DNA from 3 places in the Sphingomonas sp. TF3 genome. Region 3 is predicted to be linked to each of the others. Evidence: predicted binding sites of a transcription regulator. Region 3 holds the regulator's gene; each other region holds the start of a gene.
The links. The regulator LexA, encoded in region 3, represses DNA repair genes until DNA is damaged. The targets are predictions, from matches to a motif close to GTTCCNCNCTTGTTCT.

Region 1 (10,623 bases), on a different contig from region 3:
TGCGACCGCCCTCGCCGAAGGGCGCGAGGTGCTTGGCCTGTATCGCGGTTTCCAGGCGGCCGGCTGCGCGCCCGATGAAATGGGCATCGGCCCGGTCTTCGCCATTCCCAAATTGCTCGCCCGTGCCGGGCTGTCGGTCGACGACATCGGCCTTTGGGAACTCAACGAAGCCTTCGCCTCACAATGCCTCTATTGCCGCGACATGCTCGGCATCGATCCCGATCGCTACAACGTCAATGGCGGCGCCATCGCGATCGGCCATCCCTTCGGCATGACCGGATCGCGCCTTGTCGGCCACGCGCTGATCGAAGGCCGCAAGCGCGGCGTGCGCTGGGTGGTGGTGTCGATGTGCACCGCAGGCGGCATGGGCGCGGCGGGCCTGTTCGAGATCGTGTAAGCGCCCGGCTTACCCCACCGGCGCTTCGCGCCACGTCCCCGGTGCCAAGCCGTCGAGCGTCCACGCGCCAATGCCCCAGCGCACCAGCCGCAAGGTGGGGAAGCCCACCGCCGCCGTCATCCGCCGCACCTGGCGGTTGCGCCCCTCGCGGATCGTCAGCCGGATCCAGCAATCGGGCACGCTCTTGCGGAACCGCACCGGCGGATCGCGCGGCCACAGTTCGGGCGGGTCGATCCGCTCGACCTCGGCCGGGCGGGTGATGCCATCCTTCAACTCCACCCCCTGCCGCAGGCGATCAAGGCTGGCGGCATCGGGTTCCCCTTCGACCTGGACGAGATAGGTCTTGGGCAGTTTGAAGCGCGGATCGGCGATGCGCGCTTGCAAGCGCCCGTCATCGGTCAGCAGCAACAGCCCCTCGCTATCGCGGTCGAGCCGCCCGGCCGGATAAACCCCCGGCACCGCGATGAAGTCCGACAGCGTCGCGCGCGCCGCGCCGATGCTGCTATCGGTGAATTGCGACAGCACGTCATACGGCTTGTTGAACAGGATCAGCCGCGCCATCGCCTCGTGTCTTTCCACCCCGGAGCCCAGATGCCCGCCCCCCCCCGGCTTTGCGCAGCAGCACGCGCGCTGTCCAGCGGCGGTATGCGTCAGACCAGCCGCGTCTCGATCACCGGTGCGCTCTCCAGCGTGCGGTGCACCGGGCATTTGTCGGCGATGACCAGCATCCGCATCCGCTGTGCCTCGGTCAGATCGCCCTGCAAGGTGATGCGCCGCTCGATCACCTCGATCTGCGGCCGCCCACCGGCGGCGGCGGCGCAATCGTCGGCATGGCGGCGGCTGTGATGGAGCACGACCGAGACGCCCGTCAGCGGGATTCCCTCTTTTTCGGCGATCAGCTTGATCGTCATCGCGGTACAGGTGCCGAGCGCCGACAACAGCAGATCATAGGGCGTTGGCCCGTAATCGCTGCCGCCCATCGCCAATGGCTCGTCGGCGATAAAACTGTGGCCCGAGGATTCGACGATCTGGACGAACTTGGCATCGGTCGAACTCACCCGCACATGCCCCTCGGGCACCGCGTCGATCGCCATTGCCGGCCCCAGGAAAGGCTGCACCCAGGCCGCGATGATCTGTGCGACATATTGTGCCTGTTCGGCATCGGTCAGCAAATGGTCCGCCCCGTCGAGCGCGACGAAGCTCTTGGGGTGTTTCGCCGCCTCAAAAATCGCGCGGGCATTTTCGACACCGACGGTCGCGTCGGTGGCCGAATGCAGCACCAGCAGCGCGCGCTTCAATCGCGCCAGCCGCGCCGCCTGATCCTGCCCTTCAACCGAGGTGAGGAACTCGCGCCCGATGCGAAACGGTCGCCCGCCGATCGACACATCGCGCGGCGTGTCGGCAATGTCGTGCGCGCCCTGGATCAAATGCAGCACATGGCGTGGATCGAACGGCGCGGCGATCGTCACCACCGCTTTGGCCGAGGGGATGCGTTCGGCGGCGGCGATCACCGCTGCCCCGCCCAGCGAATGGCCGATCAGGATCGCCGGCGCGCCCACATCCCCTTCCAGAAACGCCGCCGCCGCCACCAGATCATCGACATTCGCGCCGAAATGGCTGTCGGCGAACGCGCCATCGCTTTGGCCAAGACCCGTGAAATCGAAGCGCAGCGTGGCGATGCCCTGTTCGGCAAGCGCTAGACTGACACGCCGCGCCGCATGGCTTTGCGCGGTGCAGGTGAAGCAATGCGCGAACAGCGCCACTGCGCGAATCCGCCCGGGCGGGACTTCCAGCGACCCGGCCAGCTGAACCCCGGCCGCATTGAGAAACCGTACGTCGCGCTTCATCACCCTCTCCTGCCCGGTCCGGCCGACCGGCCAAACCCGCGACGCGCTATAGCATCGCGCGATCGGGGACTGGCAAGCCGAACCTCGGCTGCCATGGCGGGAGCGGGGTTGGCAGGGTCATTGCTCAGGCGGGGCCTGCTCGACCGGCTCAGGGCCGCCGCCTGCGGTACGGCGCTTGCCGCCATACCAGCCCTGACGGCCGCCACGGCCGGGCGGTGGCGACAATTTGGGCAGCTCCTCACGCGTCAGCCGCCCGTCGCCCTTCTTGTCCAGCATCGCGAAGCGCTCTGCCGCCGCCTTGCGGAACTCGGTGATGTCGACCCCGCGGTTGAGGTTGGCGTCGGCCGCCGTAATCGGCTCGGGATAGGCAAAGAAACCAAAGCGTGCCGCGCCGCGCGCAACGTCGTCATACGCCGGACCGGATTTGCCCGACTCGCCGCCACCCTCCGGCGCGCCGCCGCCACGACGACCACCATGGCCCCCGCCGCCGCCCGGGGGTGGCCCGCCCTCGCTGTCGGGCCCGCCGCCACCTCCGCCGCCACGGCCGCCGCCGCGACGCCCGCCGCCACCACCGGGCCCGCCCGGCTCGCCCGGCTCGCCACCGCCATACCGGATTTCGGGGACAAGGACGGTTTCATAATAATCGATGTCCTGAGGATCGATTTCGCCATCATGCTCGCGATCGAGCAGCAGAAACACACGGTCGGCATCGGCAATGAATTCGGCCTCGGTCACCACGCCGTCGTGATTGGCATCGGCACCGGCGAACCAGGCCCCAATCGGATCTTCCCCACGGAACGGTTCGCCCATCGGGCTGATGAACAAGCGACCGTGCGGGGGGCGGGGTCCGCCCGGCGGCGGGGGCGGCGGTGGTCCGTCAGGCCCGGGTCCCCCTTGCTGCACACCGGCCATCAGTGCCAGCCCAAGCCAAAAACCCACCATCTTGCCCTCCGGATGCGTCGAACCGGCGTGCTACGCGGGAAATGTCTCTCAAATGTGTCTGGCGACCGGGATCAGGCGGCGATCCGCAGCCACACGGCGGTGGCATCGTCCGACCCCTTGAAGCGCGGGAAGCGGCCGAAATCGCCATCCTCCTGCTCGATTGCGCGCAATTGCAGCGCGAGCCCGGTCAAGCCGCTGGTGGCGAGTTCCCCGAACAGACCCGCCTCGTCGTGCTGGCCATAAACGTCGATCAGCGCCGCAAAGCCGTCGCTCATCAGCAGCAGTTCGTCCCCCACGCTGCACGGCAGTTCCGCGCCGCCGAGATGTGCCGCTGCCGCCGGATCGACCCCGAGGATATAACGATCGGGACGTTCACGCGCAGCGCGCAGCACTTCGAGGATCGGCTGCGGTCGCTGCTTCAGGCCAAGCCCATGCTCGGCCAGCGCGGCCGCACTGGCATTTTCGTCGTCCTTGCTGGCGGGCGGCCCGATCCGCTCGACACTATCGCCGCGCTTGAGCAAGCCCGCACAATCGCCCAGCCAGCGGCAGGCAAGACCGTCCTTGCCGACGCGTGCCGCCAGGAAGGACGCGCTGGGCAATTCCCAGGCGGAGATGGGCGCGCGCGTCCGCTGCGCCGCAAACCGCCGCGCAAGCCGGGCGAACACACCTTTGCAGATCGCATCGATCGAGGCGTCGCCCGCTGCGGCAAAGGCAGCATCCGCCTCCAGCGCCAGCCATGCCGCTCCACCGCGTGGCCCGACCAGCCCCGGCTCGCCCAGATCGGTCGCGCCGTCGATCACCCAGGCGAGCGCGTCGCTCGACCCCGCGCGATCGTCATTGGCGACCGCGATATCTCCGGCAAGACTGATCGACTGGAGCAAATCAAAGCGCATACAGGTGCCCTATCAGCCGATCATGACGGATTTCAGTCGGCGAACAACAATACCGGCGTTTCGAGATAGCGCTTGAGCGCCTGCACGAAGCTTGCCGCATCCCAGCCATCGACCACGCGGTGATCGCAACTGATCGACAGGTTCATCAGCTTGGCACGCACGATCTCATCGCCGACAAACACCGGGCGCTCGACGATCTTGTTGGGGCCGATGATCGCCACTTCGGGCCGGTTGATCACCGGCGTCGTCGCGATCCCGCCAAGCGGCCCGAGCGAGGTGACCGTCAGCGTGCCGCCGCCCATTTCATCGGGCTTCAGCTTATTGGCGCGCGCCGCCTCGGCCAGGCGCAGGATCTCGGCGGCCAATTGCCAGACATTGCGGTCCTGCGCATCGCGGATCACGGGGACGGTCAGCCCGGCATCGGTCTGCGTCGCCATGCCGAGATGCACCGCGCCATGCCGCGTGACCACACCGGCTTCATCGTCATAGCGCGCGTTGATCATCGGGAAGGCGGGCACGGTCTTGCAGATCGCCGCGATCAGCAGCGGGAGCATCGTGAGCTTGGGCCGCTGCCCACGCGCGCCATTCAGATCGGCGCGCATCGCCTCCAGCGCGGTGACGTCGATTTCCTCGACATAGGTGAAATGCGGGATCGCGCGCTTCGACGCCGCCATATTCTCGGCGATGCGGCGGCGCATGCCGATCACCTTGATCGCCTCATCGGCGCGGGCGTGGCTGACGTGCGGCGCGTGATAGCCCTGCCCCTGGCCATAGCGCAGGAACGCATCGAGATCGGCATGGCGCACGCGGTCGCCCTCGGTCTTCACTTGGGCGAGATCGATGCCAAGATCCGCTGCGCGTGCGCGCACGGCGGGAGAGGCGAGGACCCCCTTCTCCCTCTCCCCTTCAGGGGAGAGGGTCGGGGAGAGGGGCTGTGCTGGAACGCTGGGGGCACCGCCCGTTGCGGACGTCCCCTCTCCCCGGCCCTCTCCCCGGAGGGGAGAGGGAGAAGCTGCCTCCACCCCCGGATTTTCGGCCTCATATTGCTCGGCCACCTCAACCTGCTCGGCGCTGGTCGGCGCGACCTTCACCGTATCGGTCACCGGCTCCAGCGCGGGTGCTTCCGCTGCCGAGAAATCGCCCTCGGTCTCGATCACCACCAGCGCCGCGCCGATCGACACCTGGTCGCCGACCTCGCCCGCCAGTTCGATCACCGTCCCAGACACGGGCGATTCCATCTCGACCGTGGCCTTGTCGGTCATCATGTCGGCGATCTGCTGGTCTTCCTCGATCCGGTCGCCGACCTTCACATGCCAGGCGACGATTTCGGCCTCTGAAATGCCTTCGCCGATATCGGGGAGTTTGAACGTAAAACGCGCCATTATGCGTCCTTCATGATTTTCTTGAGCGCCTCACCGATACGGACGGGGCCCGGGAAATACGCCCATTCCAGGCTGTGCGGATATGGCGTGTCGAAGCCGGTCACGCGCTCGATCGGCGCCTCGAGATGGTAGAAGCAGCGCTCCTGCACCAAGGCGGAAAGTTCCGCGCCAAAGCCGCTGGTGCGCGTCGCTTCATGCACGATCATGCAGCGCCCGGTTTTCTGGACCGACGCCTCGATCGTCTCAATGTCGAGCGGCACCAGCGTGCGCAGATCGATCACCTCGGCATCGACCCCCGCTTCGGCGATCACCGACAGCGCGACGTGGACCATCGTGCCATAAGCGAGAATGGTCAGCGCTTCGCCCGGCCGCACCACCTTGGCCTTGCCCAGTTCGATCTTGTAATAGCCGGTCGGCACGTCGCCCGCCGGATGCTGCGACCAATTCTGCGTCGGCCGGTCCCAATGGCCGTCGAACGGGCCGTTATAGATGCGCTTTGGCTCGAAGAAGAGCGTCGGATCATTATCCTCGATCGCCGCGATCAGCAGGCCCTTGGCATCGTAGGGGGTCGAGGGGATCACCGTCTTGATGCCCGAGACATGAGTGAAGATGCCCTCGGGGCTTTGGCTGTGCGTCTGCCCGCCGAAGATGCCGCCGCCGAACGGCGAGCGCACCGTGATCGGCGCGGTGAATTCCCCGGCCGAGCGATAGCGCAACCGCGCCGCCTCGCTCACCAACTGGTCGAGCGCAGGATAGATATAATCGGCGAACTGGATTTCGGGCACGGGGCGCAAGCCATAGGCCCCCATGCCGACCGCGACGCCGATTATGCCGCATTCGGTGATCGGCGTATCGAACACGCGGGTCTTGCCATATTTGGACTGCAAGCCCGCGGTCGCGCGGAACACGCCGCCGAAATAGCCGACATCCTCGCCCATCACGACGATATCGGGGTCACGGTCCATCATCACGTCCATGGCGGAATTGATCGCCTGGATCATGTTCATGCGGGTGGAGGTCGGGGTTTCGGAAGCGGTTTCGGTTTCTGGCATGATGTCGCTCATAATCCCTCTCCCATCGGGAGAGGGAGGGAGGCGCGAAGCGCCGGAAGGGTGAGGGTGACCGGGCGCGGGGCATCGCCCTCACCCTTCCCATCGCTGACGCGATGGGCCCCTTCCCTCTCCCAATGGGAGAGGGAGATTTTGCGCGCACCCATCACTTGCGCGCCCATGGGCGGCCGCTGGCGGTTTCTTCGGCGATCATTTGCGCTTGCTGCTCGCGCAAATGCCACGGCATTTCCTCGAACACGCCATCGAACAGACTGTCGAGCGGCTGGTGCAGACCGTGGCCGAGCACGCCGTTGGCCTCGGCTTCCTTTTGCGCGGCCTTCACTTGCTCCGCCAACTCCTTGTCCTGCGCTGCATGGCGTTCCTCGTCCCATTCGCCGATCGCGATGAGATGATCCTTCAACCGCGCGATCGGATCGCCCAGCGGCCATGCCGTCGGCTCGCCCGCCGAGCGATATTGCCCCGGATCGTCCGAAGTCGAATGGCCTTCCGCGCGATAAGTGAAATGCTCGATCAGCGTCGGCCCCTGATTGGTGCGTGCCCGCTCCGCCGCCCAGGCGGTGGCGGCATAGACCGCCAGCGCATCGTTCCCATCGACGCGCAAGCCCGCAATCCCATAGCCCACCGCACGTGCGGCGAAAGTGGTCGATTCCGCCCCGGCAAAGCCCGAGAAGCTCGAAATCGCCCATTGATTGTTGACGACGTTGAAGATCACCGGCGCGCGGTAGACGCTGGCAAAGGTGCAGGCCGAATGGAAATCGCCCTCGGCGGTCGATCCCTCGCCGCACCAGGTCGCCGCGATGCGCGTATCGCCCTTGGCCGCGCTCGCCATCGCCCAGCCGACGGCTTGGGGATATTGCGTCGCCAGATTGCCCGAGATCGAGAAAAACCCGGCTTCCTTGACCGAATACATGATCGGCAATTGCTTGCCGTGCAGCCGGTCGGCGGTGTTCGAATAGATCTGGTTCATCATGTCGACCATCGACCAGCCGCGCGCGATCAGCAGGCCTTGCTGGCGATAAGACGGGAAGCACATGTCTTCATAATCGAGCGCAAAGGCGGCGGCGACCGCGACCGCCTCCTCGCCGGTGCACTTCATGTAGAAGCTGGTCTTGCCCTGGCGCTGCGCGCGGAACATGCGCTCGTCAAACGCGCGCACCAGCGCCATGCTGCGCAACATGCCCCGCAGCATATCGGGCGACAGCCGCGGGTTCCACGGGCCGACCGCCTGGCCGTTCTCATCGAGCACGCGCACCAGTTGATAGGCGAGATCGGTGAAGCTCTCGGCATGGTCGGCAGTGTCGGGCCGCCGCGTTTCGCCTGCGGGTGGAATCGCCACCTGCGTAAAATCGACCGTGTCGCCGGGCCGGAATTTGGGTTCGGGCACATAGAGCGACAAAGGCGGCAAATTGGGCTTCAAATGCGCAGGAACGCGGTCGCTTGCCATGATCTCTCCAAACGGGGCGTGCGCTGTACCAACGCTCGGGCACGCAAAAACGCTCTTTCGAATCGTTGTTATAAAATTTCGTGGGCTTTGGCGAGAGGGGCGAACGCGGGGAAACGCCGGACCGTCCCAATTGCGATAAGAGGCCGCTTGACTCAGGAACAACAAGCGGAACAAAATAGGAACGAACCAATTGTGCGAGTCGTGGCCGTGTCCTGTCCTGCCATCCCCTCCTCGGCGATCATAGCCGAGCTTCGCGAAAGCCTGAAGAAGGTGGAACGCGACGGGCTGCGCCGTCGCCCCGTGCTGCCCTTCGGGATCGGCGCGATCGACGAGAAACTGGCACCCGGCGGCCTCCGGCTCGATTCGCTGCATGAGATCGCCGCCGCCAGCGCCGCCCCGTCGGACGATGCCGCCGCGACGCTGTTCATGGCCGGAATCGCGGCGCGCGCCTGGGGCCCCGTGCTGTGGGTGGTGCGGCGGCGCGACCTGTTCGCGCCGGGGCTGTACCAGGCCGGGCTCGCGCCCGAACGGCTGATCTATGCCGAGGCGGCCGACGATGCCGAATTGCTCGCGCTAATGGAGGAGGGCCTCCGCCACCGTGGCCTCGGCGCGGTGGTCGGCGAAGTGAAGCGCGCGGCGATGCCCAATACGCGGCGGCTGCAACTGGCGGCGGAGGGTGGCAAGACGATCGCCTTACTGCTCAAGCGCCATGCCCGCGCGGCCACGGATAAAGGCGGCGGCAACCCGCTCGCTGTGCCCTCGGCGGCGGTGACGCGGTGGCGCATCGCCGCAGCCCCATCCGCCCCGCTGCCGGTCGGCGCTAACGGAGTCGGGCGCGCGCGCTGGCGGGTGGAGCTGGTCCGCCAACGCGGCGGCGAACCCGCCGACTGGACGATGGAGGCATGCGATGAAACGGGTCGCCTCGCTCTACCTGCCCGACTGGCCGATCGAACGGCTGGCGCAGGCCGAGCGTATCGCCACGCCGCCTGAGCGCGCGCCGGTCGACACCGCCCCGCTGAACGCCATCGCCGCGCAGGAACAGGCCGTCGCCTGTTCGGTGCCGCGCGGGGGTGGCTGGCGTCCCGGCGCGCGCTGGGCGCGGAGCGAAACGCCACCCCGCGACCGTCGCGCCGGGCGCGCGAGCGAGGCCGCGGCGCATCCGTTCAAAGCGATGCCGCCAGATGAGGGCGGCGCGGTGGTGCGGGATCATCGTGTCGGCGGCGACCGTCACCCCGGCCTTGTGCCGGGGTCCACTCCTCTCCTCGAACGACGCAATGTGGTGATGGGTGGACCCCGGCACGGGGCCGGGGTGACGAACAAGGCTGTCATCACCAGCCTCCAATCGGGCAACGCGCTCCTCATCGCCGCCGCTTGCCCGGCTGCACGCGCGCTCGGGCTCGCGCCCGGCATGGCGGTGACGCAAGCGCGGGCGCTGGTGCCCGGGCTCGACATCCGCCCCGCCGACCCGGAGGGCGACCGCGCCGCCTTGCTGCGCCTCGCCCTGCTCGCGGCCAGGCGTTGGTGCCCGGTGGTGATGCCGTCGGGCGAGGACGGGCTGTTCCTCGATATCACCGGCACCGCGCATCTGTTCGGCGGGGAGGCGCGGATGGCGCGGCGGATCGTGGCGTTGCTAAAGCGGCACGGCTTCACCGCGCGCGTCGCCGTGGCGGATACGCCGGGCGCGGCGTGGGCGCTGGCGCGCTACGCCCCGCAAATCTGCCCGCCCGGCGCACACCTCGACGCCCTCGCCCCGCTGCCGACCGCTGCGCTGCGGCTCGAACCGCGCGCGCGCGACTTGCTCAAACGGCTGGGGATCGAGACGATCGGCCAGCTCGCCGCCTTGCCCCGCGCCCCGCTCGCGCGCCGGTTCGGCGGCACGCTCATCGCGCGGCTGGATCAAGCATCGGGGCGGCTGGCGGAACCGCTCGCCCCCGTCATCCCGCCCGAAGCGATCGCCGTCGTGCAACGCTTCGCCGAGCCGATCGCCACCGCCGAAGCGATCGCGCATTGGCTCGGGGTGTTGATGCCGCGCCTCGTCACCGCACTGGCCGAAGCGGGGCTCGGCGCGCGCCTGATCGATCTGGTCGCCGATCGCATCGACGGCGTGCCGCAGCGCCTGCGCATCGGCCTCGCCCGCCCGACTCGCGACGGCGCGCATCTGCTGCGGCTGATCGTGCGCCGGATCGAGGAAATCGCGCCGGGCTATGGCATCGATGCGCTCGCGCTCCACGTCCGCCGCGCCGATCCGCTCGGCGCCGAGCCCTTTGCCGAAACGCTCGAAGACCGCGCGCCCGATCTTGCGCCGCTGATCGACACGCTCGCCAACCGTATCGGCATGGGCGCGCTGTGGCGCAGCGTGCCGGTCGAAAGCGACGTGCCCGAACGCTCGGTCGCCGCCGCCCCGCCGCTCGATCCACCGGCGCGCACCGCGCCAAAAATCAAGCCCGACGATGTCCGCCAGCTCGATCGCTCGCGCCCGCTGCATCCGTGGGATCCGCGCTGGCCGCGCCCAGTGCGGCTGTTGCGGCGGCCCGAACTGCTCGACCATGTCCTCGCCGAATTGCCCGACCAGCCGCCCAAGCGCTTCACCTGGCGCGGCATGGCGCACCGCGTGGTCCGCGCCGACGGCCCCGAACGCATTCTCGGCG
Region 2 (10,623 bases), on a different contig from region 3:
TCGCGGCCAAGGCCCCGGGCTTCCCGTGGGAGGTCTATATGAAGACCGCTGGGACCGCAGGCCAGGCCAATTATCTGGTCGGGATGCCGAGCGCGCTGACCGACGAAGCGAAGGCGTTTGCCGATGCCCCCGTCCAGGTGGTGCAGGATTTCCTGATCCTGCGCTTGTTGCGCAGCTACGCCGGGGTTCTCGCCAAGCCGATTAACGACGCCAATTTCGCTTTCTACGGCACGGTGCTGAGCGGCGCGCCGCAGCAGCCGGTGCGGTGGAAGCGCGGCGTGGGGATCGTCAGCGGGGCGATGGGCGAACAGGTCGGCCAGGCATATGTCGAGCAATATTTCCCGCCCGCGACCAAGGCGGCGGCGGACCAGCTCGTCAAGAACATCATCGCGGCGATGAGCGTGCGGCTCGACAATCTCACCTGGATGGCCCCGGAAACCAAAGTGAAGGCCCACGCGAAACTGGCGGCCTTCACCCCCAAGATTGGCTATCCGTCGAAATGGCGCGACTATTCGGCGCTGACGGTTAAGCGCGACGATATCGTCGCCAATGTCGCCGCCGCCAATGCGTTCGAATATGAGCGCGATCTGCACAAGCTCGGCCAGCCGATCGATCGCACCGAATGGGGCATGACGCCGATGACGGTGAACGCCTATGCCAATCCGCCGATGAACGAGATCGTCTTCCCGGCGGCGATCCTGCAGCCCCCCTTCTTCGACGCCAAGGCGGACCCGGCGGTCAATTACGGCGGCATCGGCGTGGTGATCGGGCATGAACTGAGCCACCATTTCGACGATCAGGGGCGCAAATACGATCCGACCGGCAAGCTCGCCGATTGGTGGACCGCAGAGGACGTCAAACGCTTCACCGCGATGACCGACAAGCTGGTCAAGCAGTATGACGCGTATGAGCCGCTGCCGGGCCTGCACATCAAGGGCGGGCTGACACTGGGCGAAAACATGGCGGATCTTGCCGGGCTGGCGCTGGCTTATGATGCGTATCACCGCTCGCTTGGCGGGAAGCCTGCTCCGGTGATCGACGGGCTGACGGGCGACCAGCGCTTCTTCCTTGGCTATGCGCAGGTCTGGCGGATCAAGTTCCGCGAACCGGCGCTGCGTTCGCAGGTGATTTCGAACGAACATTCGCCCGGGCCCTTCCGCACCGCCGAGGTGCGCAACGTCGATGCCTGGTACAAGGCGTTCGGCGTGAAGGCGGGCGAGAAGCTGTATCTTGCCCCGGCTGACCGTGTGAAGGTCTGGTAAAGGCGGTATTCTGCACCGCGCCGCCTGGACGGGTGGCGCGGTGCGGCGGTGTCTGGCCGCTTTGCCCTTGACGCTCCCGGCGCATCGCCCAATGCAGGTGCGGATGGCATCGCTTCCAACGTCTCCGAACCCGTCTCGCGGCGCAGCTTTGATCGCGATTGGCTGCGGCTGCGCGGCTGCGGCGATCGTTCTGGTGGTGATCGGCAGCGCGCCGATTGCGGCGGCGTTCTTTGCGACCGCGCTCGTGGCGACGGGCGGGCTGCTGTTGTTCCGCCGTCTTTTCCCGCGCACCGCGGAACTCGCTGCCGAGCCGGATTGGAGCGTCGCGCGTACGGTTGCGGAGAGCAGCCCGGATGCGATTGCGGTGACCGATCGTGCCGGACGGTTGGTGTGCGCCAACAATCGCTACGAGACGCTGTTCGGCGGCTTTGCGACCCCGCCGGGGCTGCCGTTTGATGCGACTGGTGTGGAGCTTTTGGGGGCTGCCGGACGCGCCGCCTGGCGTGATGGCTCGGCGGGAGTCGCCCGGCTCCTCATCAAAGGCGCGCAGCTTTCCGCCGAAGTGACGCGGGCCGGCGAAGACGGCAACCTTCTGGTCTGGCGTTTCCATGCAACGCAGGGCCTGGATCTCGCCCAGACGATGGAGAATTTGATCTCGGGAGCGACGGGCGATCGACTCGGCAGCGCCGGGATCATGGCGGCGTTGATCAATCCCGACGGGCGGATCCGGGCGGCGAACCGCGTGTTGCGGGCACGTGCGATGGGGCATGAGGAAGGCGCGATCGTCGGTCGCGACTTTGCGCGCTTTCTGATCACCGACTCGCACGGCATGGCGCGGTTCGAACGCGAAGGGCTGGCGCAGAACCCGTTGCGCGTTCTCCAGATCCCGTTTCTCGATGGGGAAGACGCGCCGATGCTGGTCGCGCTGATCGACGAGGAAGAGAATAGCCAGCCTGCCATTGGCGAAAGCGCGGCGGCGCATATCAAGAGCCTGGTGTCGTTGATGCCGTTCGGCGTTGCCTTGATCGGCGGCGACGGGCGCTTCGTGCAGATGAACGACGCCTTTGCGCGGGCGGCGGCGGTCGATCCGCACAGCCCGCCCATCTATCCCGGCGATTTGCTGGTGCGCGAAGACAAGGGTGTGGTCGCCGACGCGATCCGCCGTTTTGCCGGTGGCGCGACGCATTCAACCGACCTTGCGGTGCGGCTGAAGGATCATCCCGACGAGCCGGTCGCCCTGTCGATCGCGGGTGCGCGCGGCCTCGGCAATTCGGCAGTGTTGTTGAGCCTCAAGGACAATAGCGAGGAAACGCGGCTGAAGCGCGAAGTGGCGCAGGCCACCAAGATGCAGGCGGTGGGGCAGCTCGCGGGCGGTGTTGCGCACGATTTCAACAACATCCTCACCGCGATCATCGGGCATTGCGATTTGATGCTGATGCGCCATTCGCCCGGCGACAGTGATTATGACGACATCCAGCAAATCCGCGCCAACTCCAACCGCGCGGCCAGCCTGACGCGGCAATTGCTCGCTTTCTCCCGCCAGCAGACGCTCAGGCCGCAAGTGCTGCAACTGCCCGACGTGATTTCCGAAGTCACCAATTTGCTTAAGCGCTTGTTGGGCGAAAGCGTCACGCTTACCGTCAAACATGGGCGCAACCTGGGGCCGGTGCGTGCAGACCCCGGGCAACTCGAACAGGTCGTCGTCAATCTCGCGGTGAACGCGCGCGATGCGATGATGGCGAAGGATCCGCGCGGCACCGGCACGCTGGCGATCCAGACCTATGCGGTCACCACCGCCGAAGTGCGCAAGCTCGCATCGGATATCCTTCCGGCCGCCGATTATGTCGTGCTTGAAGTGGCCGATACCGGCGGCGGTATCCCGCCCGATGTGCTGCCAAAAATCTTCGAGCCCTTTTTTACGACCAAGGAGGTGGGAAAGGGCACCGGGCTCGGTTTGTCCACCGTTTATGGGATCGTCAAACAATCGGGTGGCTATATCTTTGCCGATAATGTGAAGGCTGGACCGCGCGGGCAGGCGGGGGCGGTATTTACCATCTACTTGCCGGTCCACACCGTCGGTGCCTTGGCGGAAGCGCCACCCGCACGGATTTTGCCGCGCGAGAAGCCGGTCGATCTCTGGGGCACAGGCACGATCCTGCTGGTCGAAGACGAGGACATGGTGCGGGCCGTTGCCGAACGGGCGCTGACACGGCAGGGCTATACCGTGCTGTGCGCCGAACATGGGGAGGCTGCGCTCGAACTGTTGGCATCCGGCCCAAAGCCCGATCTGCTCATATCGGACGTGATGATGCCGTTGATGGATGGACCGACCATGGTGCGGCAAGCGCGCGCGCGCTATCCCGATCTGCCGATCGTGTTCATGTCGGGCTATGCCGAGGAGACGATTCGCAAGTCGATCGATCTCGACAACGTCGCCTTTCTGGCAAAACCGTTTTCGGTACAACAGCTTGCTGAAGCGGTGCGGGCGGTATTGGGTGCGAAATGATTTGGCGCATTCCGGCATGCCCGGCTAAGGGCCTATTATGAGCGGGCCACAGACCATTTTGATCGTCGAGGACGAACCCTTGATTGCGATGATGATCGAGGATTTTCTCGATGTCTTGGGAAAGCGTCATGGCGGCACGGCGGATAGCGTTGTGGCCGCGCTGGCGTTGATTGAAGCGGGTGGCATCGACGCTGCCATCCTGGACGTCAATTTGCGCGGCGGGGAGAAGAGCTTCCCGATCGCGGCGGTGCTCGCGGAGAAGGGCATTCCGTTCGTTTTCGCGACCGGCGGGTCGCATGATAGCGTCGGGGAAGAGTATCGCGATCGTCCGACTCTGGCCAAACCTTTCACGATGGATGGGGTTTCCAAGGCATTGGCGGCATTGGGCTAATCAGGCGGCTGATGGGGGGCTGATCACGATCAACCCAACAAAGCCGGCCTGATGCGGACCCATCGCGGCGCTCTGCCGTTTCTCCTGCCACAATCCCGGCACGGAGACCGATCGTGGCACTTTCCAGCTCAGACATTTCGCCATCCGCTTTGACAAACCCGCAAAAGGTTGGTCCCAAACCGCCGTTCGAACGCCAGAGCCAGCCTTGGCCGGGCCTTGCGCGCGACATGCGGCCCCGGCCCGATCACGGTGAATCGACCTATCGTGGCTCCGGTCGTCTGGCCGGTCGCAAGGCTTTGGTTACCGGTGGCGACTCCGGGATGGGACGGGCGGCCGCCATCGCTTACGCGCGCGAAGGAGCCGACGTTGCCATCAACTATCTGCCGGAAGAGGAGGCGGATGCCCGGGACGTGATCGATCTGATCCGCGCTTCGGGCCGAGTCGGAGTCGCCATCCCCGGGGATTTGTGCAGCGAGGATTTCTGCGCCACCCTGGTCCAGACCGCAGTCGATACGCTTGGTGGGCTCGACATTCTGGTCAGCAATGCCGCCCGACAACAAACCCACGGTTCGATCCTCGACATTTCCACCGAGGAATTCGACCGGACGATGAAGACCAATATCTACGCGCCGTTCTGGCTCATCAAGGCGGCGCTGCCGCATCTGGCACCGGGATCGTCGATCATCGGGACGACGTCGGAGCAGGCAACCGATCCGTCAGAAGATCTGTATGATTACGCGCAAACCAAGGCAGCAACCACCAATTATGTTCGCAGCCTAGCCAAACAACTGGCGTCGCGGGGAATCCGCGTGAACGGCGTCGCACCGGGGCCGATCTGGACCCCGCTGCAGGTGTCTGGCGGCGCGACGATGGAAAAGCTCGAGCAGTTTGGTGGTCAGACGCCGCTCGGTCGCCCGGGGCAACCGGGCGAGCTTGCCGGGATCTACGTTCTGCTGGCCGAAAGTGGCGGCAGCTACGCCACCGGACAAGTCTATGGCGCAGCGGGCGGCAGCGGAATGCCGTGATCCTGCCGGTTTTTTTAAAGAGGTTGTCGTTCTACTCTTGTTCCATAAGAACAAACGCGATACACGGTGCATCACGCATTGAACGCACCCGGCGTTCGGTCTAGCGCAGGAGGCTACCAATGGCGGTATCGTTGAAGGTCATCGACAGCAAAATGGCAGCCTCAGACAAGCAAGCAGACAAAGCCACCGCAGAACGCGCCAAGGCGCTGGAAGCGGCGCTCGCACAAATCGACCGCGCCTTTGGCAAGGGCTCGGCGATGAAGCTGGGCTCGAAACAGACGATGCAGGTCGAGGTGATCTCGACCGGCTCGCTCGGGCTCGATATCGCGCTCGGCGTCGGCGGCTTGCCGCGTGGGCGCGTGATCGAGATTTACGGGCCGGAAAGCTCGGGCAAGACCACGCTGGCGCTTCATGTCATCGCAGAGGCGCAAAAGGGCGGCGGCACCGCGGCGTTCGTCGATGCCGAACATGCGCTCGACCCGGTTTATGCCAAGAAGCTCGGCGTCAATATCGACGAGCTGATCGTGTCGCAGCCCGACACGGGCGAGCAGGCGCTCGAAATCGTCGATACGCTGGTGCGCTCCAACGCGATCGACGTGCTGGTGGTCGATTCGGTCGCAGCCTTGGTGCCGCGCGCGGAAATCGAAGGCGAAATGGGCGACAGCCATGTCGGTTTGCAGGCGCGACTGATGTCGCAATCGCTGCGCAAACTGACGGGCTCGATCAGCCGCTCGCGCTGCATGGTGATTTTCATCAACCAGCTGCGCATGAAGATCGGCGTGATGTACGGCAACCCCGAGACGACGACCGGCGGCAATGCGCTGAAATTCTACGCCTCGGTGCGCCTCGACATTCGTCGCACCGGCCAGATCAAGGATCGCGACGAGATCATCGGCAACACCACACGCGTGAAGGTCGTCAAGAACAAGGTCGCGCCGCCCTTCAAGCAAGTCGAATTCGACATCATGTACGGGCAGGGCGTGTCCAAGATTGGCGAGATTCTGGATCTGGGCGTCAAGGCTGGGCTGGTCGAGAAATCGGGCGCGTGGTTCAGCTATGACAGCGTCCGCATCGGGCAGGGGCGTGAGAACGCCAAGACCTTCCTCAAGGAAAATGTCGAAATGTCCGATCGTCTGGAAAAGGCGATTCGCGCACGGACCGACAAGGTCGCCGAGGAAATGATGGCGGGTGCGGAACCCGATGAAGGTGACGACGAGATGTGAGTTTCGCCCCGGTCTGCTGCGGCGGGCCGGAGCAGGGGATGGCGGCAGTGCACGGCTGCGTCCCACCACGATGGCGGTATCGAGCGCTCTCGGTGCCGTCGCAGAGACCGGGAAGGCCCGCCAGCGATGGCGGGCCTTTCATATTGCGGCGGCGGGATGGCCGGAGTGCAGAGTGGCGACCCCCGGCGTCGGGCACCGCAAGGTAGCGTGTGACTTGTGTGCCGCATCGCTGCTAGGATGCGGGCAACAAGCCGACCCGGAGAGTCCTCATGACCTTGATCGTCCACCATCTCGAAAACTCGCGCTCGCAGCGGATTCTGTGGATGCTCGAGGAACTCGGGCTCCCCTATGAAATCAAGCGCTATGAGCGGAACAAGCAGACGATGCTGGCTCCGCCCGAACTCAAGCGAATCCACCCGCTTGGCAAATCGCCGGTGCTCGAGGATACCGAGCTGGGGGATGTGATCGTCGAAACGGGCGCGATTGTCGAGTATCTGGTCGAGCGCGGCGATGGTCGGTTGGGGCCCCCCGCGCACCGCGATGGTGTGCTGCGCTATCGCCAGTTCCTGCATTATGCCGAAGGGTCGATGATGCCGCCGCTGCTCGTGCTGCTGGTCGTCAACCGCATTCCGCTGCTGGGCAAGACCGCCGCCAAGCGTATCCAACCGATGATCGACGTCCATCTCGATTATGTCGAAGCCGAGCTGTCGAGCCGTCCATGGTTTGCGGGCGACACGATCACGGGTGCCGACATCATGATGAGCTTCCCGCTGGAGGCCGCGCGCAGCCGCGCGGGCCTCGATGCCTCGCGCCCGGCGACGATCGCGTGGCTCGACAAGATCCACGCGCGCCCGGCCTATCAGGCGGCGCTCGCCAAGGGTGGACCCTATGCCTATGCGTGACGGGCGTCTTTAAAGCGGATCGGACCCCGTTCGCCCTGAGCTTGTCGAAGGGCTCCTATCCCAGCGCGGTGAGCGCGCGGGGAAGAAGGGCTTCGACAGGCTCAGCCCGAACGGCTTTTGGGCGGTCCTGCTTAAGATTAACCGGCGCTATGCGTGATCGGCGCGCGGCAGTTCGTTCAGGCCGATCTCGGGAGGCTCGGGCGCTTCCAGCGTCCCCTCCCATTTGGCGATGACGCTGGCGGCGATGGCATTGCCGACGACGTTGGTGGCCGAGCGCCCCATGTCGAGGAAATGATCGACGGCGAGGATCAGCAGCAGGCCGGCCTCGGGGATGTGGAACACCGGCAAGGTCGCCGCGATCACCACCAGGCTCGCGCGCGGCACGCCCGCAATGCCCTTGGAGGTGATCAGCAAGGTCAACAACATGGTGACCTGCGCGCCGATCGACAGATGGATGCCGTAGGCCTGGGCGATGAACAGCGACGCGAAGGTCATGTACATCATCGACCCGTCGAGGTTGAACGAATAGCCGAGCGGGACGACGAAGCCGGCAATCTTGGGCGGCACGCCGAAGCGTTCCAGCGCCTCCAGCACGCGCGGCAGCGCGGCTTCGGACGAGGCGGTGGAAAAGCCGATCATCAACGGCGCGCCGATATAGCGCAGCAAGCTGCGCGTGCGCGGGCCGACGATGAGGTAGCACAGGCCGAACAGCAGCGCCCACAACACCGCCAGCCCGAAATAGAAGCTGCCCATGAAATAAGCGAGGTTCTTGATGACGCCCGGGCCTTGCTCGGTCAGCGTGGCGGAGACGGCGGCGAACACCGCGATCGGCGCGAACATCATCACGTAATTGGTGACTTGCAACATCACCGCGACCAGCGCCTCGGTCGCGCGGACGAGCGGCGCGGCTTTCTCGCCGACCGCCGATATCGCGACGCCGAGAAACACCGAAAAGACCACGATCTGCAGGATTTCGTTGGTCGCCATCGCATCGAAGATCGACGAGGGCACGACATGGGTGACGAACTTGGCGAGATCGAACCCGGCTTTGTCGAGCCCGCTGCCCTCGGTCACGGGCGGCACCACCAGATGCGGCGTGAGGCCGAGCACTTCACCCAGCGACGCGGTGACATGGAACAGCACCAGCCCGAGCGAGAGCGACAGCAAGCTCGCGCCGACGAACCACGCGACGGCGCGCAGGCCGATCCGCCCGAGCGCGCCGGTGCCGCCCATATGCGTGATGCCGACGACGAGGGTCGAGAGCACCAGCGGCGCGATGATCATCTTGATCAGCCGCAGGAACACCGTGGTGATGATCGAAAGATAGCCGGCGATTTCCTTCAGCCGCGCCGCGCTGGCGGGGGTGCCGTTGTCGATCGCGGCGTTGAGCGTCCATCCCACGGCGAGGCCCAGCACCAGCGCGATCAGGATATAGGTCGTCAATCGCTTCGCCACGTTTCACCCCTTTTTGTCGTTCGTGTCATCAACGGGAGAAAGTGCGAGCGGTCAAGCCGAAGTGCGGCGTTGCTGCGTTGCGGCGGCCGCCTGCCGCTGGCACAGTTGCGCCAACGACAAAGGGGCGCGAGACGATGAAGATGTTGACGCGGCGTGGGTTTGCAGCCGGAGCAGCGATGCTGCCGGTGCTTTCGGCCAGTGGTGTTCTGCGCGCGGCTGAGCCGGATCTGACGAGTCTGCGCAACATCGCCAGTGGCGCGACGCCGATCGGGCCGGACGAGCGCCGCGCGCGCATCGCCCGCGCGCAGGCGCTGATGAAGGCGCAGGGCATTGGCGCGGTGCTGATCGAATCGGGATCGAGCCTGGTGTATTTCACCGGCGTGACGTGGTTTCGCAGCGAACGGCTGACCGCGGCGATCCTGCCGGTCGAGGGCGAGCCGTGCATCGTCACGCCATTCTTCGAGGAACCCTCGGTCCGCCAGACGCTGGGCGTCGCGGCTGAGGTGCGCGTGTGGCAGGAGGATGAGGATCCGCTGAAGCTGGTCGCGGGCTTCCTGCGCGAACGCAAGCTGGCGGAGCGGCCGATCGGCATTGAGGAAACGGTGCGCTATTTCGCGGTCGATGGCCTGGCGCGCGCGCTGCCGGGGGCGAAGATCGTCTCGGCCAATCCGGTCGTGCGCGGGGTGCGGATGCGCAAGACCGCGCCCGAGATCGCGCTGATGCAGACCGCGACCGACGTGACGATCGCTGCCTATCGCTGGACTGTGCCGCGCGTCGAAAAAGGCATGAAACCCGCCGACATCGCCGCGCTGATGAACGCCGCGACGCGGCAATTGGGCGGCGCGCCCGAATTCGCGCTGGTGCTGATCGGCCCGGCGGCGGCGCTGCCGCACGGCAGCCACGAACCGCAAGTGGTGGCGGACGGGCAGATCGTGCTGATGGATTGCGGCTGCACCGTGCAAGGCTATCAGTCCGACGTCTCGCGCACCTTCGTGTTCGGCAACGCGAGCGCGGAACAGCGCACGGTGTGGGATCTGGTCCGCATGGGGCAAGCCAAGGCCTTCGCCGCCGCGCAGATCGGCACGCCGGCGGGGGTGGTCGATGATGCGGTGCGCGGCTTTTACGCGTCGCTCGGCTATGGGCCGGGCTATCGCTTGCCCGGCCTGTCGCACCGCACCGGCCACGGCATCGGGCTTGACGGGCATGAACCGGTCAACCTCGTTCACGGCGAAACCACGCGACTGGCCGAGGGCATGTGCTTTTCGGACGAGCCGGGGCTGTATCTGCCGGGCAAATTCGGCGTGCGGCTGGAGGATTGCTTCCACATGACCCCGACCGGGCCGAAATGGTTCAGCGTGCCGCCGACTTCGATTGATGCGCCGCTGGGGTGAGGGGGCGGGGGATGTAAGCTGGGTGGCCTAATTTGCGGCAAATCTCGCGGATTTGGTGTTTTGGCGACCTGCAGCAAATTAAAGCGGACGCTGCTTAGCCTGAGGAATTGGGCGCTCGCGTAGCGACCATGCCGCGATCAGTGGCCCGACAATATGAGCCCGGTTTGCGCGTTCCCCTTGACCCAATTGATGATGCAGCGTGATGCCGGGTTCATTGTGAATGGGCGCTTATTCTCAAACGAGAAGGTAACGAGGTAGTGAGTTCCGCCACTGCCGTCGCCGACCTCCCGAAAGGCCGAAAACCCGCAAGTGCTTGCGGCATTCAGGAATGCTGGGTAGCTAGCCGAGTTGCCCTCTAAAACATCGACAGTTGTTCCCGTGGTAGCGATCGCCGTTACGCAGCCGCCGAGGGCAAACATCGCTAGAAATACCGCCCGCCTCATGCCGGCTTGTCCTGCGATCTACGTT
Region 3 (10,623 bases):
GGGTCGAGCGCGCACGATCGGTATCTTCGATGCGCAGCAGGAACTTGCCGCCATGATGACGGGCATAGAGCCAGTTAAACAAGGCGGTACGCGCCCCGCCAATGTGCAGGAAGCCGGTCGGCGACGGCGCGAACCGGGTGACGACCGTGGCGTCATTGGGGGTGGTGGTGGCGCCGACGGCGGGGGCCGTGGCGGGATCAGATATTGCGCTCAATCGCGCATACTCCCAGACTTAAGGATGGATGGCCGGTTCAGCCTTGAGCGCCCCTAGCACGCACCTTCCCGCGCTTCAAATCGGCGTGCTTCGGGGGTTTGCCGCCGTCAATGCCCGACTCGAGCGGTGGCTGGAGGCGGAGCGCGACCAACTGGCCTTGTGGGTGCCGGTCGCCTTGGGCGCGGGGATCGCTTTGTGGTTCGTGCTGCCCGACCCGCCGGCGTGGAGGGCGGCGGCATGTCTTGCACTGGCGGTGGCGCTTGGCGGCGTGGCGTTCGCGCGACATGGGCGGGCGGCGCGGGTGGTCGCGGTGGGCGGGTTTTGCGTCTTGCTTGGGCTGGCACTGATCTGGAGCCGCTCGGAGCGAGTCGCGGCGGGTGTGCTTGCCCGCCCGACGATCGCGACCTTCACCGCGCGGGTCGAGCGAGTCGAGCCGCTGGTGGCGCGGGGCCTCGTGCGCGTGCGGCTCGCGCCGATCCGGGTAGTGGCAGTGCCCGAGCGGCGCGGGCCTCCGCAGCCGCTGCCGATGCTCCCCGCCCATCTGCGCGTCAATCTGACCGAGGCCGATGTTCCAGTCGGGCTGGTACCGGGGGCGACGCTGCTGCTTTCCGCGCGGTTGATGCCGCCGCCCGAACCCGCTGTGCCGGGTGCCTATGATTATGCCCGGACCGCCTGGTTTGACGGAATCGGTGCGACCGGGCGCGGCTTCGCGCCGATCCGCGTCATCGCGGGTGGCGGCACGGCGGCGGAAGCGGGGCTGCGCGTGCGATTGTCGCAGCATATTCAGGCGCAAGCAGGCGGGGGCGGGGCAGGGGGCATTGCCGCCGCGCTGGCTACCGGCGACCAGGGCAGCATCCCGATGGCCGACAATGAGGCGATGCGCCGTTCGGGTCTTGCGCATTTGCTCTCGGTCAGCGGCTTGCACATCACGGCGGCGGTCGGCGCGGTGATGGTGCTGGTGATGCGCCTGCTCGCGCTCAGCCCGTGGCTGGCCTTGCGCTGGCGCTTGCCGCTGATTGCAGCGGGAGCGGGGGCGCTCGCGGCGATCGGCTATACGCTGCTGACCGGGGCCGAAGTGCCGACGATCCGGTCCTGCGTCGCGGCCTTATTCGTGCTGATCGCGCTGGCGCTGGGGCGCGAGGCGCTGACGCTGCGGCTGGTTGCAGCGGGCGCGGTGGTGGTGTTGCTGCTCTATCCCGAGGCGCTGGCGGGGCCGAGCTTCCAGCTGTCCTTCGCCGCGGTCGCCTCGATCATCGCGCTCAACGAGCACCCCGCGGTCCGCGGCTGGTTCGGCCCGCGCGAGCAATCTCGGCTGGCAAAGCTGGCGCGCGAGCTCGCTTCGTTGTTGCTGACGGGCCTTGTCGTGGAACTGGCGCTGCTGCCGATCTCGCTGTTCCACTTTCAGAAAGCCGGGGTGTACGGCGCGGTCGCCAATATCGTGGCGATTCCGCTCACCACCTTCGTGACGATGCCGCTGGAGGCGCTGGCATTGCTCTTTGATTGCATCGGCGCGGGGGCACCGTTCTGGTGGGCGACGGCGCGCTCGCTCGATCTACTGCTGTGGATCGCGCACACCGCCGCCGCCATTCCCGGATCGGTCGCGCCGCTGCCCGCCATGCCCGGTGCTGCTTACGCCCTGATGGTGGTGGGTGGCCTGTGGCTGGCGTTATGGCGCACGCGCTGGCGGCGGTTGGGGCTGCTGCCGCTCGCGGTCGGCGCGGTATGGGCGCTGCTGACGCCCGCGCCAGACGTGCTGGTGACGGGCGACGGCCGCCACGTCGCGATCCGCACAGCACGCGGCGATCTGGCGCTGCTGCGCGACCGTACCGGCGATTACACCGCCGACATGCTGGCGGAGAATGGCGGGATTGAGGACCTACCGGTGCTGATGTCCGAACAGCCCGAAGCGCGCTGCAGCCGCGACCTGTGCCTGATGACGCGCCGCGCCGGCGGCCGCGACTGGCGCATCCTCGCGACGCGCAGCGCCTATCTCGTCCCCGCGCCCGATCTGATGGCGGCGTGCGCAGAGGCCGACATCGTCATCAGCGAACGCCGCCTGCCGCGCCGCTGCGCACCGCGCTGGCTACGGCTCGACCGGGCGACGCTGGCGCGTAGCGGCGGCGTGGCGATCACGCTGAGCAGGGCGTCGGTGCGCACGGTGCGCCATGCAGGCGACCGGCATCCGTGGGTGACGATGCCGGTATCATCGAAGCTGTCGCGGTTCCGCAAGGGGAACGAGGCGCGCCATCGCTGAGGGCGGTCGATTTCGCTTTAGGTCGGGGGTTAGTTAGCTGGCGGCGCGGCGCGTCGACCTTCTATTTGATTGGAGCCAGCGTGATGGCGCTGTCTTTCACCTCCCAGACCGTTTTGGCTGCGGTCGCCACAAACAGGGGCATATGCATATTGTAGGAGGTAAAAACATGGATCTCAGTCGGAACGGGGTCCAGCAAATGCGTGGTCATGAAGCCTTCTGCTGTTGCACCCGGTGGCAGTTTGGGGCGCTTCATCGCGAGACAACTGACATTAAACGGACGGGAAGACAGCACGTGTCCGTCGGGCGCAACGACGACGCGATAGTTGCCTCCCATCACGTAGGTGGCGGCATCCTGCTGGGCCGTCAGCAAGTAGACCGCGACTGGCCCGCCATTGGGTGACGGTAGCACGACCGTATTGAACGGTGCCGGCGTGCACGGTTCGTACTTTTGTGCCTTCGCGCGTTCGAGCGCTACTTCGCGTGCGTGCGCGAGGAAGGCTTGCGACGGAGTGAGCGCGATCGGTTGGGGCAATTGTTCCTGACGCACCACCTTTCCGCCACGAACATCGGCGACGAAAAAGGCTTGGGCGGTTGTATTGGTCCCGCGGTAGTAGGTCACGTGCAAGGTTTGCTCGTCGGACACTTCGACGACATATCCACCCACGCCAGTCAGTTGATCTTTCGGGACTGCGGCCAACAGCGCATCGGTGCTGACCCAGGCCGCACGATCGAAGCCGTAAATTAGCCTCCCGATATTGGAAGCGTGCGCGATGCGCTGCTCGTTGGAAGGCGCGGTTGGGGAAGGCGCGGTTGGGGAAGGCGCGGTTGAGCCCGGAATGGCAGATGGAGGCCCGCCCGCATCCTGACCGGGGACTGCCGAGATTAAAGCGATCAAAGGCAATAGCATCGGCTGTCTCCCGCGAAGACAGACACCTGAACTATGGTCAGCGGTTAGACAATGCCGGCACGAAGAAAAAGCGTTCGTACGGTTTAAGATTGCTGGCCATCGCCAGAATCGACGTCAAACTTTTCTACATAGCACTGTGTTTCGGCCGCGCTCGGCGGCCGTCTACTTCGCCTCAATCGTACCGCCGCAAAATCCCCGCCAGCTTGCCCTGCACGCGCACTTGCGCCGGTGCATAACGCTGCGGGTCATACGCCCGGTTGGCGGGGTCGAGCCGGATCATCGCGCCTTCGCGGCGGAAGAATTTGAGGGTGGCTTCGCTTTCCTCGATCAGCGCCACGACGATTTCGCCGTCGCGCGCAACCTCCTGGCGCTTGATCAGTGCATAATCGCCGTCGAGGATCCCGGCCTCGACCATCGAATCCCCGGCGACTTCCAGCGCATAATGCTCGCCATTGCCGAGCAGGGCGGCGGGGACGGCAAGCATCGAGGCGCCTTCGAACGCTTCGATCGGCACACCGGCGGCGATGCGGCCGTGCAGCGGGATCTCGATCACGTCATTGGCGGGCTCCGGCATCGCGCGGAGATTGGCGGCGGGCGCAGCAGTGGTTTTGGTCGGTGTGTTGGTGCCACGCTCGGGCATTTTCAGCACTTCGAGCGCGCGCGCTCGATTGGGCAGGCGGCGGATGAACTGACGTTCCTCGAGCGCGCTGATCAGGCGGTGGACGCCCGATTTGGATTTGAGGTCGAGCGCTTCCTTCATTTCCTCGAACGACGGCGACACCCCGGTCTCATCAAGCCGGTCGTTGATGAAGCAGATCAGCTCATGCTGCTTGCGCGTTAGCATCGCTCGGGCCCTTTCGTCGGAACAGACAACGAACCTATACGGAACGAAAAATCACGCGTCAAGCGCGCGCTTTACGGGAGCGCGAGGATTTCCACCGAGTCGCCGGGCTCGGCGGCTGGCGTATGCGGTGCACGGGCAATCAGGCAATCGGCCTCGGCGAGCGTCCGCAACAACGACGAGTCCTGGCGCTGCGCGACATACACCCGCCCGTCGCGCGTCTCCGCTCGCAGATAATCCTGCCGCACGCCGTTGGCGGGCAACGCCGAACCGAGGATCGCCGTGCGCAAAACCGGCATCGCATCGCGCGCGCCGCTCAGATGCGCGATCAGCGGGCGCAGGAACACCGTCGCGGTGACGAAGGCCGACACCGGGTTGCCGGGCAGGCCCAGCACCGTAGTCCCGCGCAAACGCCCTGCCAGCATGGGCTTGCCGGGCCGCAGCGCGATCCGCCAGAAATCGATCCTCCCGCCTGCCGCCTCCAGTGCGGGACGGATCAGGTCATGGTCGCCGACCGAGGCACCGCCGGTGGTGACGAGAATGTCGGCTTCCACCGCCGCAAAGGCGGCGGCGATGGCATCGAGCCGGTCGGGCAGGATGCCGAGCCGAAGGACGTCGACAGGCAAATCACCAAGCAACGTCGCCAGCATCACGCTGTTGGATTCGGGCAGCGCATCGGGTGGCCCGCTGGCACCCGGCGCAACCAGTTCGTCCCCGCTCGCCACGACCGCGACGCGCAGCCGCCGCGAGACCGTCAATTCGGCGTGTCCGGCGATCGCCGCCAGTGCGACGCGCGCCGCTGTCAGCCGCTCGCCCTTCGCGATGAGCACCTCACCGCTGGCGAAATCGAGCCCCCTGCGGCGGATATTGCCGCCGCGCACCGGGCCATCGCCGGACAGAGTAAGGCTGTCGCCCTCGCGCGCGGCTTCTTCCTGAACGAGCACGCTATCGGCCCCCGGCGGCACGGCGGCACCGGTAAAGATGCGCACCGCTTCGTGCGCGCCGCACGTCCCGGTAAAGGGGCGTCCGGCGGCGCTTTCGCCGATCACGCGCAGCGGCCCCGGCAAATCGTCGAACCGCACCGCATAGCCGTCCATCGCCGAGAGATCGGCATAGGGCTGGGTCCGCAAGGCGTAGACCTCGCTTGCCAGCCAGCGTCCGGCGGCCGCGGCCAGTGGAAGCGTTTCGCTCGGTACTGCGGCACCAAGCGCGAACAGGCGCGCTTGCGCATCGGACACGGAGATCAGAGGAGGGGCCATCGTCATGCTTTCCGGTAAGGCTGGCGGGTATCAGCGGGTCGTCGCGGGTGGGGCAATCCGCTCGATCGTCAGCCGGGTGATCGTACCGCCAGTCGGCGTTGCCGCGACATCGAACCGTCCCCCCAATTGCCGCGCCAGGGTGCTGGCGATGGTCAGGCCGAGGCTGGTCGTGCGGGTCATGTCGAACCCATCGGGCAAACCGGCACCATCGTCGGTAACGCTGAGGTCGAGCGTGTCGTCGGTGCGCTGTACGACCACGTCGATCCGCCCGGTTTCGCGATCGGCAAAGCCATGTTCGAAGGCGTTCGCGACGGCCTCCGCCAGGATCAACGCCAGCGGGATCAGCGCATTGGGATCGAGCACGAGATCGGTTTGCGCGTCGACGCGACACGCGATTCCGGGCTTCCCGCCGGCCTCGGCGAGATCGGCGACCAATGTGGTGACCACGGCATGAAGGGCGACCTGTCCCCCGCTCACGTCATACAATTGCCGCTGGATTCGCCCGATCAGCTGGACGCGGTGGACGGCGTTGTCGAGGACTTGTTTGGCGGCCTCATCGGCGATCGCGCGACGCTGCACGCTGAGCAATGCGGCGACCATCATCAAATTATTGGACACGCGGTGCTGCAATTCGTGGAACAGCACATTGCTGCGTTCGACCAGATCCAGGCGCTGGGCCGCCAGTTCACGCGTGCGTTCGCGTTCTTCGCGCAGGCGGGCGTTGGCCTTTTGCATCATATCGACCAGCGCAATATCAACCGCGACGACGCCGATATAGAAGAGCAACGCGGTCGCGGTTGGCACCTCGATCTGAAAGCTGAACAGCGGCGGGATGAAGAAATACCAGGCGATAAGCCCGCACAGAATCGCCGACAGCACGCCCGGCCCCCGACCCCACAGGAACGCCGAGATGATGACCGCCGGAAAGAAGGTGAGAAACGGAAAGCCCGGCGGGAAATACGGGTTCAGCGCGCTACGTAAAAGTCCCGCCAGAACGGCCGACACCGTAGCGAGGGCGTAAGCCGCGATGGGGCGGTCCATCAGGAGCGGCAATCGTTCCAGCAGGTTCGGTCGTATGTGATTCATTCGGCCAGGTACCAGTTCCCTCGGGGCTGCGCAGTGCTCTCGATCAAGATTCGGATGATCCTCCTCGGTCAGCTTGTCCTTCCTTACGCGAAGGCGCGCGCTTGCCGCAAACGGGCCCATTGGTCGCACACGCACAGGGTAGTTGCACGGAAACCACAGTCGCGGGTCAATCCCGGCCTTCGGTCCAAACTGTCACAATCGCGACATAATCTCGGCCTAGCCGCGCCTCAGCAACCAGACTTTACCAAGTCGAAGCCCGCTCAGAGCGCATCGCGCAGACACCCGCAAAGGGGGCTGCGCGCGTGTTGTCATGTCCGCAGTACGCTAAACTCACAAATGGGGAACATCGTGTCCAAATCACTCGTCGCCAAGTCCGCACTCCTGTTCGGCACCGCGTTTGTCGCGCTTGCCGGTGCCAGCGCTGCCAGCGCGCAGGATGCTCCTGCCGCAGCCGCAGCGGTGCAGACGCCCGCCGCCGACGATAATCTCGGGGACATCGTCGTCACCGCGCAACGTCGCAGCGAGAACCTGCAGAAGGTGCCGGTTTCGGTCGGCGTGCTGCAGGGTGCCGATCTGCGCAACTTCACGGCGGGTGGCGGCGATACGCTGCTCGAACTCGCCAACCGCGTCCCCGGCCTCTATGCCGAGACGACCACCGGCAAGATCTTCCCGCGCTTCTACATTCGCGGCCTCGGCAATATCGATTTCTACCTCGGCGCGTCGCAGCCCGTGTCGATCATCCAGGACGACGTCGTGCTCGAGCATGTCGTGCTGAAGTCGAACCCGGTGTTCGACGTGAACCAGATCGAAGTGCTGCGCGGGCCGCAGGGCACGCTGTTCGGCCGTAACACCACGGCCGGCATCATCAAGTTCGACACCAACAAGCCGACCAACGATTATGAAGGCCGTGCGACGGCGTCCTATGGCAGCTACAACACGGTGTCGGTCGACGCCGGCGTCGGCGGGCCGATCGTCAAGGACGTGCTCTCGTTCCGCGTGTCGGGCCTGTATCAGCGTCGCGATAACTGGATCGACAACAGCTATACCGGCCCGAGCGACGACGGCACCGTCGGCGGCAAGAACAAGCTCGGCGGGTTCGAGGAAAAGGATGTCCGCCTCCAGTTGATGCTGACCCCGCCCGAAACCGGCTTCACCGGCATCGTTTCGGCGCATGCGCGCAATTACTCGGGCACGTCGACGATCTTCCATCGCGGCGCGATCAAGCTCGGCACCAACGATGTCAGCGCCGAACCGCGCGACAGCATCGCGCTCGATGAGGGCCATAACAACCCACAAGCGTACCGGACCTATGGCGGCTCGTTCAACGCGAAGAACGATTTCGGCGCGGTCACGCTGACCTCGATCACCGCGTATGAATCGACGTCGGGCTATAGCCGCGGCGACACCGATGGCGGTGCTGCGGTCAATTTCGCGGGCGGCAAGTTCTACGGCGAGAGCCAGGGCCGCGTGCGCGATCTCGACCAGCTGAGCCAGGAACTGCGTCTGGCCAGCAACGGCACCGGTCGCTTCAAGTGGCAGATCGGCGGCATCTACTTCGAATCGCGCGATACGACCGAATTTGACCAGCGCGGTTTCTTCCTGCTCGACAATTCGTTCGGCACCACGCCCAACCCGAACAATTTCGTCGTGCTGCGCAACGTCAACACGTCCTATGCCGGTTTTGGCCAGGCGAGCTACGAGCTGCTCCCCAAGCTGACGCTGACCGGTGGCGTGCGCGTGACCTATGACGAAAAGACCACGCGCCTCGTCACGCCGCCGCGCAACGCAGCGGGCGTATCGACCTTCCCGGCTGCGGCCGCGAGCTATGTGCGCCTGGCCGATACCCAGCCGAGCTGGGAAGGCAGCCTCAACTATGCAGTCGAGCCGAATGTGAACGTGTTCGCGCGCGTTTCGCACGGTTTCCGCGGGCCGACGATCCAGGGCCGCAACGCCGTGTTCAGCTCGGCCTTCGTGACGGCCACGTCGGAGACGATCACGTCGTATGAAGCCGGCATCAAGTCGAACCTGTTCGGCAACACGCTGCGCTTCAACGCGACGGGCTTCTACTACAAGGTCCACAACATCCAGCTGAACGGCAACGACGCCAACAATAACGGCCTGTTGTTCAACGCCAACCAGGCGCAGGCCTGGGGCGGCGAAGCGGAGCTGACCTGGCGTCCGGTGCCCGAGTTCACGCTCGGCCTGGGGGGCAGCGTGCTGCACACCGAGATCAACGACACGCGCGTTTATGCGCCGGTCTGCAAGCTCAACGGCGTCGTCACCTGCACCGTGCTCAACCCGACGATCAATGTCGGCGCGGCAACGCTCGCGCAGATCAACGGCAACGTCCTGCCCGACGCGCCGAAATATCAGCTCGATGCCAATGCACGGTATGACTATCCGCTGGGCAATGGCGGCAAGCTGTTCCTCGCGGGCGACGTGACGCTGCAGGGCTATACCAGCTTCGTGCCGTACAAGACGATCGAGTACACCTCGGACGGCACTTTCGAAGCGGGTCTGAAGGCCGGTTACGCCGCCCCTGAGAACAAGTACGAACTGGCCGTGTTCGTGCGTAACCTGACCAATGAGAAGAACCTCAAGGGCGTGCTCGACAACTACAACGCCGCCGTGTTCAACGACCCGCGCATCATCGGCGTGTCGCTGAGCGGCAAGTTCTAAGGGGCTGAGGGCGCGGCCTGCTTCGGCAGGTCGCGTTCACCGTTGGGGGGCAAACCGGATATGGGCGCTGCCAGAACGCAGCGATCCGGTTTGGCCCACGTCGGCGATCAGTTGCCGGTTTGCGGTTTGTGGAACGCCGCCGTTAGACAAGTGGCCTTTGCGTTTCTTATGGTGGTGCCAACAAGTCGAATGATTTGATGGTCGGTGAGGGTCGCGGTCTTACGATCGAAGGTGATTAAGCGAGACTGCTCAGGCGTCTGCATGTCAGCCAGCTTTATTGGATACGATGCCCGATCCTTAATGGGATATGTCTGCTGGGGCCTACACTCAGCGTAACAATAATATCCTGCTGCCAGGTCCGCACTGAATGTTATGGTGTAAGGAACGACCATAGGCGCGTTCGTGCCAAATTGGACGGTTTCTGTTCCGGTGCAACGCTCAGCAAATTGGTCTTGCGCCGACGCAGAGGTTGATGCGAGGCCCGCGAGGGCAAAAGCAAAAACCGCGTATCGCATCTTGTCGTCTCCACGGCATGATCGGCGTGCTAGCATACCCCTCTGGCTCAACCTCCGCTAATGACAATCGTGTCACTGAGGCGCTGTGATTGTTGAGCATCGGATGCTAACGCTGATCTACGAGGCAGGTGATTCAGCCCACCCGCGCCCAATCGCCCGATTTGCCGCCGGTCTTGGTCAGCAATTGTACGCCGCCGATCGTCATGCCTTTGTCGATCGCCTTGGCCATATCGTAGATCGTCAGCAGCGTGACCGTGACGGCGGTCAGCGCTTCCATCTCGACCCCGGTCTTGCTCTCGGTCGCCGCCGTCGCGGTCGCGGTGACGCCACGGTCGTCCACCACCAGATCGATCGCCACGCGCGTCAGCGGTAGCGGATGACAGAGCGGGATCAATTCGCTGGTGCGCTTGGCCGCCATGATCCCCGCGACCCGCGCCACCGCCAGCACATCGCCTTTCAGCGCAGTCCCGTCGCGGATTGCGCGCGCGGCTTCGAGGATCATGTCGATCCGCCCCGTCGCCACGGCTTCACGTCGGGTCGGCGTTTTGCCGCCGACATCGACCATATGCGCCGCACCGGCGGCATCGAGATGGGTGAGCTCGCTCATCCGACCAGCGCGCGTGTTGCCGCTTCGACGTCGCTCTGGCGCATCAGCGATTCGCCGATCAGGAAGCAGCGAATGTCATGTTCGGCCATCGCATCGAGATCTGCGCGCGTGGTAAGCCCGCTTTCGGCGACGAAGGTGCAGCCCTTGGGCGCCTTGGACACGAGTTCATAGGTGCGCGCGAAATCCACCGTGAAATCGCGCAAATTGCGGTTGTTGACGCCGATCAGCCGCGACTTGAGCTTCAGCGCGCGCTCCATTTCG

Region 1: a site for LexA is predicted at 8,143-8,158, ahead of EJC47_RS03575 (ImuA family protein). Genes of this name have one in related genera too.
Region 2: a site for LexA is predicted at 5,213-5,228, ahead of recA (recombinase RecA). Genes of this name have one in related genera too.

What each region holds. Positions count from the first base shown of each region.
Region 1 is NZ_RWKS01000003.1:162,371-172,993, reverse strand. Features, by position in the region: gene EJC47_RS03615 (acetyl-CoA C-acyltransferase) at 1-397, shown strand, start outside; gene EJC47_RS03610 (rRNA large subunit pseudouridine synthase E) at 407-958, opposite strand; gene EJC47_RS03605 (bifunctional alpha/beta hydrolase/OsmC family protein) at 1,048-2,244, opposite strand; gene EJC47_RS03600 (EF-hand domain-containing protein) at 2,362-3,186, opposite strand; gene EJC47_RS03595 (protein phosphatase 2C domain-containing protein) at 3,258-4,079, opposite strand; gene EJC47_RS03590 (dihydrolipoamide acetyltransferase family protein) at 4,112-5,461, opposite strand; gene EJC47_RS03585 (alpha-ketoacid dehydrogenase subunit beta) at 5,461-6,468, opposite strand; gene EJC47_RS03580 (3-methyl-2-oxobutanoate dehydrogenase (2-methylpropanoyl-transferring) subunit alpha) at 6,677-7,975, opposite strand; gene EJC47_RS03575 (ImuA family protein) at 8,246-8,965, shown strand; gene EJC47_RS03570 (Y-family DNA polymerase) at 8,883-10,623, shown strand, end outside.
Region 2 is NZ_RWKS01000004.1:111,146-121,768, reverse strand. Features, by position in the region: gene EJC47_RS04630 (M13 family metallopeptidase) at 1-1,262, shown strand, start outside; gene EJC47_RS04625 (response regulator) at 1,366-3,768, shown strand; gene EJC47_RS04620 (response regulator) at 3,806-4,159, shown strand; gene EJC47_RS04615 (SDR family oxidoreductase) at 4,270-5,184, shown strand; gene recA (recombinase RecA) at 5,304-6,407, shown strand; gene EJC47_RS04605 (glutathione S-transferase family protein) at 6,677-7,309, shown strand; gene EJC47_RS04600 (dicarboxylate/amino acid:cation symporter) at 7,457-8,764, opposite strand; gene EJC47_RS04595 (M24 family metallopeptidase) at 8,899-10,155, shown strand.
Region 3 is NZ_RWKS01000002.1:91,385-102,007, forward strand. Features, by position in the region: gene gltX (glutamate--tRNA ligase) at 1-214, opposite strand, end outside; gene EJC47_RS02060 (ComEC/Rec2 family competence protein) at 258-2,468, shown strand; gene EJC47_RS02065 (hypothetical protein) at 2,530-3,375, opposite strand; gene lexA (transcriptional repressor LexA) at 3,548-4,219, opposite strand; gene EJC47_RS02075 (molybdopterin molybdotransferase MoeA) at 4,291-5,475, opposite strand; gene EJC47_RS02080 (sensor histidine kinase) at 5,506-6,516, opposite strand; gene EJC47_RS02085 (TonB-dependent receptor) at 6,898-9,240, shown strand; gene moaC (cyclic pyranopterin monophosphate synthase MoaC) at 9,889-10,362, opposite strand; gene trpC (indole-3-glycerol phosphate synthase TrpC) at 10,359-10,623, opposite strand, start outside.